Regions from separate parts of the Candidatus Marimicrobium litorale genome, predicted to be linked through region 1. Evidence: riboswitches for the same ligand, from Rfam matches in the RefSeq annotation. Region 1 holds a riboswitch; the other holds the start of a gene.

Region 1 (5,696 bases):
ATTCCTGCGGTGCAGGGCAGTGAAGATTCCGTTCGAGAAAAGGTGATTGAAGCACACAGGATTCTGATGGATATCTCAGATGAAAACCGTGGCCGGTTCAAGGATCTTGTCAATGCTCTTGAGCGCAGCTGAGTCGCTTGCCATCTAGCTCAGGCGGTCGTTTCTCTGGCTGATAATTTGCTTTGGATATAGTCTGAGTGAGGCACATAGGTCAGCTCGGCGACCTGTCGGATCAGGTGTTCTTCATATTTATCCAGGTCGTTGTCAGCATACGCCACCGACCACATGGCATCGATTAGCCGAAGTTTCTGCTCCGCACTGTAGTGGTCATTGATGACTCTGGTAAATTCGTACAGCGATATGGCTTCATCGACTCGCGCCTCGGCGGCAACAACCAGTTCTTTTATTTGCTCCTGACTGAGCTGAAGTGCGTCTGAGAGTAATTCGGTAAGCCGAGCCTGTTCTGCATCGTCGTGAACAAAATCGGCACGGGCTGTTTCTATCATCAGGGCGGCCGCAGCCATATGCAGCGCGCGTTGGCGTGACTCCAAAGAGTCTCGCTCAGGGTTTTCAAAAAGTGACTTTAATACCTGAATCATGATTGCCCCAGTCGTCGAGTGATGCCAAGTGTTGCGAAATCTGCGTCGTATTACAAGTGGCCGGCGGCACTGTTGTCCATTCGGGCTATGGACGCTCTTACCAGTTCATGAGCCTGCTCGAGAACAGCGATGTCAGCGCCCTCGCGATAGGCGTTTTCGCTTAGATGGCGGCGGAACTTTCTGGCACCGGGTAGTCCCTGAAACAGGCCCAGAAAGTGCCGGGTCATATGATTAAGTGGCACGCCGCGGGCCAGTTGGAGCCGGGTGTAGGGTAGCAGGGTGTCGAGGACCTCGTCCCGGCTGATCGCGGGGTTGTCTATACCGAACAGAGATCGGTCTACATCAGCGAGCAACCAGGGGTTCTGGTAGGCCTCGCGTCCCAGCATGACCCCATCTACGGCCGCAAGGTGTGTCTTGCACTCCGCAAGACTCCGGATACCGCCGTTGATGACGACCGTGAGCTGCGGAAAATCATCCTTCAGTCGATAGACCCACGGGTAGTTTAGCGGAGGAATCTCCCGGTTCTCCTTCGGTGAAAGTCCCTGCAGCCAGGCCTTGCGGGCGTGTACGATAAATACGGAGCACCCTGCCGCCGCTACTGGCTCAACAAAATGCGCAAGCTCTTCGTAGGTCTCCATTTGGTCTATGCCGATGCGGTGTTTTATCGTGATGGGTAAATTGCAACTGTCAACCATGGCCGCGACACAATCGGCTACACGTTGAGGTTCCGCCATTAGACAGGCTCCAAATCTCCCGGACTTGACCCGGTCCGATGGGCAACCGCAATTCAGGTTTACTTCCTGGTAGCCCCATTCCTGTGCCCACCTGGCACAGCGTGCGAGATCGGAGGGGTCACTACCCCCCAGCTGCAGAGCGACTGGGTGCTCTTCATCATTGAAGTGCAAGAAACGCTCACGGTCGCCATGAATGAGTGCGCCGCTGGTGACCATTTCTGTATACAACAGGGCCTTTCGCGTTAGCAATCTCCAAAAATAACGACAGTGCAGGTCAGACCAGTCCATCATCGGTGCGATGCAGAAACGGTGGGCGACAGGGCTTGCGCTGACAGGGTTAGGATCCGTCATGAAGGAGTGGTCCAGTGATCGGGCAGCCCTATTGTAAAAGAATTCGCTGGAGATATCGCGCACCGCAGAGCACGCGATACTATTTCAGTTGCGCCGAGTAGGGCGCATGGCCACGCCCATAGGCAGCAGCGCTTGTTAGTGAGACTACATCGATGTTCTGATCGTTGCAGGGGGCGTATGAAAAAGCGGCCAGGATCGGGGTCAGGGGCAGGGGCATCGATCGATTGTTGCCGCGTCATGGTTGCTGTTGGGTAAGGCATGGTCGGGATGATGGCCTTGAGAGTGATTGTCGTAATTCTTCCACTCTGGTCTAATGCTCTGAAAGATAAAAAAAGAAAGGAAGCAAGCATTATGGGAAACAGGATGGGCAGGCTGACTTGCGTATTCGCTTTCATGTCGATCGCGCTAGGGTGTGCGTCGCCACAAACTCAGGTCAACAAGGCATTTGAGTCGGCAAGGAAGGAGGCCGGTAATTGCGCAATGGAACAGCGCCAGTCTTATTACAAGCAGGCTTTGTGCATAGACGTTGCCTATAAATCGGCAGTGCCAGCGGATTACAAACAATGGAGTCAATTAGATCAGACGCTTGATGACACGGTGAAATTAGGTCGCTATGCAGACCAGACAAATATGACCAGGAAGGATTTTGACTTGGGCATCAAACAACTCTGGCAGGATTCGCCCTCTGGCCAAGCGGCTTATTTTCAACAACTCGAAGCTGAGCGGTCGGAGGCTGTAGACGAGTATATCGAGCAACATAACAAGAGCAGAAATCTGCCGCCTCCGAGCGGCACCGGAAGTTAGTTGCACGGCGCAGCGCAGGTTGAGATATAGACATTGCCCACGGTATTTTTCCGCGATCGTTCGGACACCGGGGTGTGCGGTTTAATTTATCGGCAGTTCGAAAATCCTGTAATAATGTTCGCTATTGAACCGGTGAACGGCGCCACTGCAGGTAGCCCGATACCGAGAGCAGCGCATAAAAAACCATGAGCGCCGCATAAACTGCCAGGCCACTATCGAGGTATAGCCAGACCGAGGCCACGTTTAGGATGATCCAATAAAGCCAGGATTCCAGCACCTTATTGATTTGCAGGTAGGTCCCCAGAAAGCTGAAGACGGTGGTGAAGGCGTCGAATAGCGGTCTTTCAGCGTCACTGTAGAAATGCAGGCTGAAGCCCAGCCCCAAAGCCAGCAGTGCCGCCACAACGATTGCCCGCAGATGTTGTGCCAACTGCCAACGTGTCACTGGATTATCCGCTACTGCCTCTCGCCTGTGCCATCGGAGCCAGCCCCATACCGCCATGGCGGCATAGAACAGGTAAAGCACCGACTCCGAATACAACCTAGCGTCAATAAACAGGCATACGCTGAGCAGGCTGCCAATAATTCCGAAAGCCCAGCAGCTTATTCGCTCTCGTATCAAAAGGAGCACGTAGAGCAGGTTGGCTCCGCTGGCAAGCACCTCTGCCAGCAGAGCGAGTGTCAGGCCATCTGTCATAGCAGTGCTTCCATTATGCACACTGGCAATTCATCGAAAACGACAGCGCTTCTCGGCGCTGCAGGCCCGGTGCTCGCCAAGCTGTTCACAGGTATTGTTAGCAAATGCAGCATTTTCGTCTCTGGTGTCTGTGCCAAAGTACAGCCCGCGCATCATCTAGACACTGCCGATGGTCTTCATCAAGGCGACATCCTGTCAATTTGCAGTGACAATGCTCTATCCTCGTGATGGGTCAAATCATTGACCGCTAAAGTTGTGCCGCTGCTTACGACCATGAGAGCCAGCAGTGCCGGTCTGAATGGGGTATAGCGCATGAGTGCGTAAGCACAATTAGCCTCTAGTGGTTGAGAGACCGGGAGGCCGACGTCGGATGGGTAAAACCGCACCGATTCCTACGCCGGTATGACCCGGATCAGGTTCAAGAGTTTGTCTACGATTGCAGACATCTCAGGCCTCAAGCCACCCCTTAGCGCTCAGCCGCCAGTATAATGCTTCAGGGAATAGATGCCTAGGCCGCGGCAGGCGTGCGGTCCCGGGAACGAGCGTGCAGGGACACAGGAAAGGTTATGTCATCAGGTGCATCACCAATGTTCACGACCGGCGAATGTATCGCTTTTGCTGAGCGTTCACCACGGGCTGTGGCGAACAAGGATCGTAGGGGCTGGATCGACCTCTTCGCTCAAAACAGTGTGGTGGAAGATCCGGTAGGGTCGGCGCCCCATATCAGCGGTGTCCCGCAGGATCGCGGCGGCGCTCGCACCGCGTCACGACTGGGCGCTTTTTATGACACGTTTATCGCGCCTAACGAGATACAGTTTCATGTGGACCGTGACAATGTCAGCGGGTTGCAGATCATGCGTGATCTCACTATCCAAATAGACATGTCCACGCAGGTTACAGTGTATGTCCCTGTGCATCTGCTCTATGAGCTTTGCATACAGGAAGGTGAACTCAAGATTGCCCGTCTTGCGGCGCACTGGGAGCTTCTGCCTATGCTGAAGCAGCAGATGGCAAGCGGTTGGCCTTTCTTGCGGGTGGGGCTTGCATCCGCATTGCGCCTGCTGCGCCATCTTGGATGGGGCGGAATGCTGGGCTTTGCGCGTGCGCTGTTTGGCGTGGGAGAGGCCGGCAAGCAGCAGGCTATCCGCTTTGCAGAATATTTTAATGCGCATAAGCAGGCGGAACTCACGGCCCTTTTTGAGTTGCACGCTTTGCCCAGCGTCGATGCCCCCGGTTTTGGCGGCAGGCGCCCGCTGCAAGACATGCTGAAAGAGGATGGGGTAGTCGTTCTCAGCAAGGTGCTCGCTGCAGGTGATGTGGTGTCAGCAACCGTGCACTACCAGCAGGGTGAGCGCGACTATCGGGGTGTCGCACTATTCAAACTGCAACGGCGCAGCCTGCAGATTGACGGGGTCAGCTTTTACTGGTCTGCGTGACCGATGACACCGTATAATCGTGGCTTTTAACGACGACACCGTAGACTCATGACCGTACGTACGCGCGTTGCGCCTTCGCCTACCGGAGATCCCCATGTGGGGACCGCCTATATCGCCCTTTTTAATCTGTGTTTTGCCCGCGCTCACGGCGGTCAATTCCTGCTGCGCATTGAAGATACAGACCAGACACGTAGCACGCCTGAATCAGAACAGGCCATCCTCGATTCACTGCGCTGGCTCGGGCTCACATGGGATGAGGGTCCCGATATTGGCGGCGACAATGGACCCTATCGGCAAAGCGAGCGCATGGACCTGTACCGTGAGCATGCGGATCAACTGGTTGCTGCGGGTAACGCGTTTCGCTGCTATCGCACAGCTGCGGAGCTGGACGCACTGCGTGAGGCGCGGCGCGCGGGGGGGCATAGCACTGCGCTCAAGCCCTCGGATCTGAGACTTGCCGACGAGGAAGTTGCTGCCCGGGAAGACAGGGGCGATCCGTATGTAATCCGGTTGTTGGTGCCAGAGGAGGAGGGGGTTTGTGTTGTGCGGGATATGTTGCGTGGCGACATCGAACTTGACTGGGGAATGATTGATGCGCAGATTCTGCTGAAGTCAGACGGCATGCCCACCTATCACCTGGCGAACGTGGTGGACGATCATCTTATGGGTATCACCCACGTACTGCGTGGTGAGGAATGGATCAACTCGGCGCCCAAGCACAAGCTACTTTACGAATACTTCAAATGGGACATGCCGCAGCTGTGCCATTTGCCCCTGCTGCGTAACCCTGACAAATCGAAGTTGAGTAAACGGAAGAACCCCACCAGCATTCTTTACTACGAACGAATGGGTTTTCTGCCCGAGGCCCTTATCAATTACCTGGGGCGTATGGGTTGGTCGATGCCCGATGAGCGTGAAAAGTTTACTCTCAGTGAGATGATAGATGACTTCGATATTCAGCGCGTGTCTCTGGGCGGGCCCATATTCGATCGGGAGAAGCTGAGCTGGCTGAACGGCATGTGGCTTCGAGAAGACTTTGACGACGAGGCGCTGGCGGACCGACTGGTAGATTGGG
Region 2 (5,696 bases), on a different contig from region 1:
AGGAATTGCTGGCGGCCTTGGGTAACGCGCTGAAAGAGGACGATTATCGGGCGGAGTCGATGCTGAAGGATCTGAAAGCGAAGCTGGGAGGCGAATTCCCAGGCTCGCAGCTGAATACTTTGCAGGAACAGATTTCTAATACGGAATACGATGAGGCGCTTCAGACACTTGCGTCTATGAGGAAGTTACTCAATGAGCGGTGAAACCGACGGCCGCTCGATCTTGATCATCGAAGATGATCCCTCGAACCGCCGAATTATAGCAAAAACGCTGAGCCCATTTTATCGAGTGGTTATGGCGTCGGATGGTTCGAAAGGAGTCTTGCGCGCCAAAAAGCATCGACCCTCTTTAATCCTGCTAGACATCAATCTGCCAGACCAATCCGGTTTCGACGTGTTGAAGACGTTAAAAAAGAATGAGGACACCAGAGATATTCCGGTGCTGTGTTTAACCGCAGCCACCACAGAGAAAGAGGAAGAAAAAAGTCTTTCGCTGGGTGCGGTAGATTTCATTGGTAAACCGATTCGTCCGAAAATCGTTCTCGCGAGAATCGCTATTCACATTGAAATTGCATCCCAGCGAAAGTCGCTCGAGAAACTAACGCAGCAAGACCCGCTCACAGGTGTGAACAACCGCCGAAGCTTCGATAAGGCATTAAACGATGAGACTCGCCGGGCGAGGCGATCGCACGAGCCTCTCTCTTTGATTATGGTTGATGTTGATCATTTCAAAAAGTTTAATGATAACTATGGCCATCAGAAAGGCGACGAAGCACTTCGACTCGTCGCAACCGCTCTTGCAAAAGAAGCCAGCCGGGCCGGGGACTTATGCGCTCGATATGGAGGGGAGGAATTCACAATTCTGTTGCCTCGAACAACAATCGAAGCGGTACAATTTATCGCAGAGAATTGTCGTAACGCAATCGCCTCGTTAGCCATTCCTCATGCTCATTCGGAGTCAGCTGAGTGCGTTACAGCCAGTTTGGGATGTGCAACCTGGCAGCCCTCAGGCGAAGCAGATGCGCCGGTTCCGAATTTGGTCGGCCTTGCAGATAAAGCACTTTATGCGGCCAAAGAGAAAGGGCGAAATCAGATTTACCCAGCGCTGCACGAAGCCTGACGCGCTGAAGCGTATTGTCAGCTCGCTGGAACGGGTTGACGCTGCACAAGCTGGGATAGTTCGACTGAAAATATATTTTCAGGCTCCACACGGAAGCAGTTGCGCAATGTAAGCGGTTTCATTACGGACGCTTCCCGGACTAAAACAGGTATCCAGTGAGTGCCGACCTGAATGGGCAGCACACTATCGGGACACTAGCTCCCCCGAACTGGCCCTAAAACGCGTAAGCCGCAGTGAGACCATACACACGGGGTTCGCCAAATTGGTAGTAGGGTTCGGTGACGTAGCCATTTCGCGGGTCGTTGCCAAAACTGCCGAACCCGCGCACGGTATAGTCTTCGTCGGTCAGGTTCCGACCCCACAGCACGACGCGCCACCGCGCTTGCTCCCATCCCAGGCTCGCATTCACCAGATTGTAGTCATCCGATTGTTCGGAGTGGCGGTCAGAGAAGTAGTACGAATCTTTACCCTGTACCTCGATGCGCAGGAAAAGATGCTCGGTTAAATCGTAACGGCCGCCTGTCGCGTACTGGTACTTGGGCGCATGGGCCTGCTCGCGCCCTGACAGGTCTTCCTCGAATACGTTCACGTAGTCGTCGAACTCTGCTTTCAGCAGGCCGACATTGGCCCACAGCAGCAGCTTATTGGTCGCGCGCCAGTCAATTTCTATCTCGGTGCCGTAATTATTGCCCGCTGCGGCATTGCTGGTGTAATCGACAAAGGTCGTGGCGCCGCCGTCCTGGGGAATCAGCAGTGAACCGCGCACTTGCTGATCATCGCGATCCATATAGAACAGGGCGATGCGTGCCTGCAGCCGATTATCCAGCAGCCGGCTTTTAACCCCCATTTCGTAGTTGATGAGTGTTTCTTCGTCGAAGGTGCTAACGGATTCCAGCGCGTTGATGACGTCTGGAGCGTCGGTGGATTCTACATTCGCGAGGATGGCGCCGTTGACGCCTTCCGCGCGGTAACCGCGGGACACCGAGCCGTACACGAGGGTGTTATCGCGCCATTGGTATTCCAGTGCGAGCCGGCCTCCCCACATGTCGTCATCCGGATTGAAGTCTACGCCGTTATTGTCGCTGTAGTCGGTGTCACGGTACTCCCAGCGCAAGCCGGTGATCAGCGTCAGCTGGTCGGTCAGTGCGGTGTCGAGCTGAGCGAACAAAGCGTAGCTGTCGGTATCGTTCTTGCTGGTGAAAAAGGGTGCAAAGGTGTAGGTGCGATCCAGATCCTCCTTGTTGCCAAGGTGATACGCCCCTATCACCCAGTCGCTACGATCGTTGAACAGGCGCGATTGCGCATTGGATAATAAGCGTAATTCCGCGCTGATGCTGTGGCGCTTGCGATCGTATTGGTCATAGGAGGTATAGCCGTCCGGGTCAAAACCCTCGAAGGTCCAGTCCTCATCGTAGGCATAGGTGATATCGGTTTTTGCCACGCTAAGTCGTGTTTCCAGCGTCGCCGCGTGCAAGTCAGAATTTGTGGCGAGGCTCGCCGCAAAAGATTCCTGGGTATCCTTGCCGGGTTGGTCCGATAGGGTCGTGCGGGTGTTATCCAGGGAGAAAGCGTCGTACCCGTTGTCCATATCGATGTAGGTCATACCGAGGTCCAGTGTGTGTCGCTCGCTGGCCAGCCAACGCAAGCGGATGCGGCTGGTCAACTCATCGCGATCGGCATTGTCATCGTCTCCGGTAAAGTCATTTTTTTGGTAGCCGTCACTGTAAAATTGTTGCAGTGCCACCCGGTAGAGCAGGCTGTCGGTAATCGGACCCGTGCTGACACCGCCCAGGCTGTAGGTGTCGTAGTCACCGACGGATCCTTCCAGGTAGTGATAGGGCTCATCACTGGGGGTATTCGAGTTGATGCTGATAAGCCCGGCCAGTGCGTTTGCACCGTGCAGCGTGCCCTGGGGGCCGCGCAATATTTCCACCTGTTCAACATCAAAGGTGGTTCCCAGGCTGCCGATGCCGCTGAAATCAATTCCGTCCAGCAACAGACCGACAGACGGGTTGAGTGGCTCCTGAAACTGGCTGCGATCACCGACACCGCGAATCTGGAAGTAGCGCGCACGGGCGGTGCCGCTGGCGTAATTTACGTTAGGCGCATTGCCGAGAATTTCCTCCAGGTGCTGTGCACCGCTCTCAAATATTAACGATTCGTCCAGCACGGAGATGCTGGCCGCCGTCTCCATGAGGTTCGTATCGCGAAAGTCGGCGGTGACCACTATTTCCTCGAGCGGTTCGCTGGCTCTAGCGGGGAGGCTGAGTACCGCTAGGCACGTCAGGGTATAAGATAAAAACTTCGGCACAGGATCTCTCCATCATCGATGACAGTTAGAGAACCGGTTTTAGACAAATAGCGAGGAGGATTGAAACAACCTATTCCTACGCCGGTGCTAACCGGATCAGGTTCAAAGGGTTTGTCGGAGTCCTAACAGACCGGGACATCTCAGGCTTGCGCCACCCCTCAGGTATCAGTGCGCCTTAACGGCGCAAAACGATAATAACACCGCTGGTCGGATCAGGGAATGAATTTAGCGCGTGTGTCGAAAATCCCCCGCGGCATTGTGGAGGTGAATGCCGAGAAGGCCCTCGCGTTTCTGTCAGGAGCGCGAGTCAGATAGGGTGCAGCGCGTCTTCTGCGGTCGCTGTGACGAAGAGACGAAGAGACGAAGAGACGAACTGCCCTGGTTTTGCGTGAAAGGCACCTGATGTGAGGCGCTTTTCTATCGACTGCGCTATTCGATCGCACTATTCGACTGTACTACTCGATTGCATCATTGCCCCCGTCATACGGCTCGACGCCAAATTCAAAGACCGTCTGCGTGCGATAGTCCTGGCCCGGTTCAAGTCGCGTGGACGGAAAGCCGGATTGGTTCGGCGAATCCGGGAAATGCTGTGTCTCCAATACAACGGCACTCCGGTACGGATAGATGGCCCCGTGCTTGGCGGAGAAAGCACCCGCAAGGAAGTTACCGGAATAAAATTGTATGCCCGGCTCCTGGGTCGTGACTGTCAGGGTGCGCCCTGAGACCGGATCGATCACGATGGCGGCAGGTTCCTCACCTGAAGCGGCTGCATCGGTCAGTACCCAGTTGTGATCGTAGCCGCCCCCGTAAACAAGCTGCTGATGGGGTTCATCAATGCGCAGCCCGATCACTGTCGGCTCTCGAAAATCCAGTGGCGTCCCGGAGACCGTGGGCAGTTCGCCTGTCGGAATCAGCTCCTTATCAATTTCTGTAAAGCGGTCTGCATTGATGAGCAGGGTGTGTGCCAGCGTGGGGCCGGCGTCATGTCCTGCCAGATTGAAGTAACTGTGCTGTGTCAGATTCACCACGGTCGGCCGGGTGGTTGTAGCGTGGTAATCAACCGTAAGCCGATTGGTATTATCCAGCGAGTAGGTCACCGTGGTCGTCAGCTCCCCGGGGTAACCCTCGTCTCCGTCTGGACTGATCAGTTGCAGCGTGATGTCGCTATTACTGTGCTGCAGCACTTGCCAGAGCATTTTGTCGAAGCCGATCTCGCCACCGTGCAGATGATTCTCCCCGTCGTTTTTTGCCAGCGTATAAACCTGTCCATCCAGGCTGAACTCGCCGTTTGCGATGCGATTACCGTAGCGGCCCACCACGGTGCCGAAATAAGGGCTGTCCGTCAGGTATTGCTGTGGGTTGTCGAAGCCCAGCACAATATCCGCGAAATTGCCGTCTCTATCCGGGGTTTCCAGCGACACAATGGTCGCGCCCAGATTGATAATGCCGACGGTTATCCCATTATCGTTGCGCAGTTCATAGCGAAAGATGGCTGCGCCGCCGGGCAGCGTACCGAAAATCTCAGGCACTGCGTTTGCCGTCGTCCGCGTGGCGCAGGCGACAACGGCAGATAGCCCGAGCAGGATAATTGCGATAGTGAGGAGTTTCATAGTGTTTATCTCCAGTTAAACAGGGGTAATCCGATCACCACCAGGTAGTATAAAAGCCGATGAGGATGAGCGTGATGGCCAGTGCGCTCAGGTTGAATCCGCGACTGGTACTGTATTCCACCTCTTTCAGATCGATAGCATTACTTTGCTCGCCGCTGTTTTCAATCAGGGTAACGCACACGGCGATGGCGACACACAGCACAAAAACCAGTCCGACGCGGTCCATAAAGGGCAGTGCAGGCCAGAGCAGTTTGAACAGCAGAGACAGCACCGCAGAGGCGATAGCGGCTGCCAGCGCCGAGTGCGCGGTCGCGCGTTTCCAGAAAAAACCCAGCAGAAAAATCGCGACGATACCGGGCGTAAAGAAACCGGTAAATTCCTGTATGTACTGGAAAGCCTGCTCGAGTTCGCCCAGCAGTGGGCGGCACACGAGCGCCGCGATGAGCATTGATAGCAGGGCCATCACCCTGCCCACTAACACCTGCTGACCCTGGCTAGCTTTTGGGTTGATAACGGTTTTATAGATGTCGAGGGTAAAAATTGTCGAAATACTGTTGGTCATTGATCCTAGCGACGATGCGATCGCTGCCACCAGTGCCGCAAAACAAATACCCAGTAGCCCGGCCGGCACCAGTTTCATCATTTCGGGGTATGCC

The links. Region 1 has a riboswitch for thiamine pyrophosphate ahead of pnuC (nicotinamide riboside transporter PnuC). Riboswitches for the same ligand answer to the same signal wherever they lie in the genome.
Region 2: it holds a riboswitch for thiamine pyrophosphate, as region 1 does, so the genes downstream of both, EYC82_RS17070 (TonB-dependent receptor) here and pnuC (nicotinamide riboside transporter PnuC) in region 1, are expected to answer to the same signal.

Annotation. Positions count from the first base shown of each region.
Region 1 is NZ_SHNO01000001.1:1,096,367-1,102,062, reverse strand. Features, by position in the region: gene EYC82_RS05035 (anti-anti-sigma factor) at 1-132, shown strand, start outside; gene EYC82_RS05030 (tellurite resistance TerB family protein) at 150-599, opposite strand; gene dusA (tRNA dihydrouridine(20/20a) synthase DusA) at 650-1,684, opposite strand; gene EYC82_RS05020 (hypothetical protein) at 1,952-2,488, shown strand; gene pnuC (nicotinamide riboside transporter PnuC) at 2,610-3,185, opposite strand; TPP riboswitch at 3,557-3,662, opposite strand; gene EYC82_RS05010 (nuclear transport factor 2 family protein) at 3,752-4,621, shown strand; gene gltX (glutamate--tRNA ligase) at 4,670-5,696, shown strand, end outside.
Region 2 is NZ_SHNO01000002.1:134,215-139,910, forward strand. Features, by position in the region: gene EYC82_RS17060 (response regulator) at 1-203, shown strand, start outside; gene EYC82_RS17065 (diguanylate cyclase) at 193-1,119, shown strand; gene EYC82_RS17070 (TonB-dependent receptor) at 1,334-3,430, opposite strand; TPP riboswitch at 3,487-3,599, opposite strand; gene EYC82_RS17075 (aldose epimerase family protein) at 3,886-5,040, opposite strand; gene EYC82_RS17080 (sodium/sugar symporter) at 5,075-5,696, opposite strand, start outside.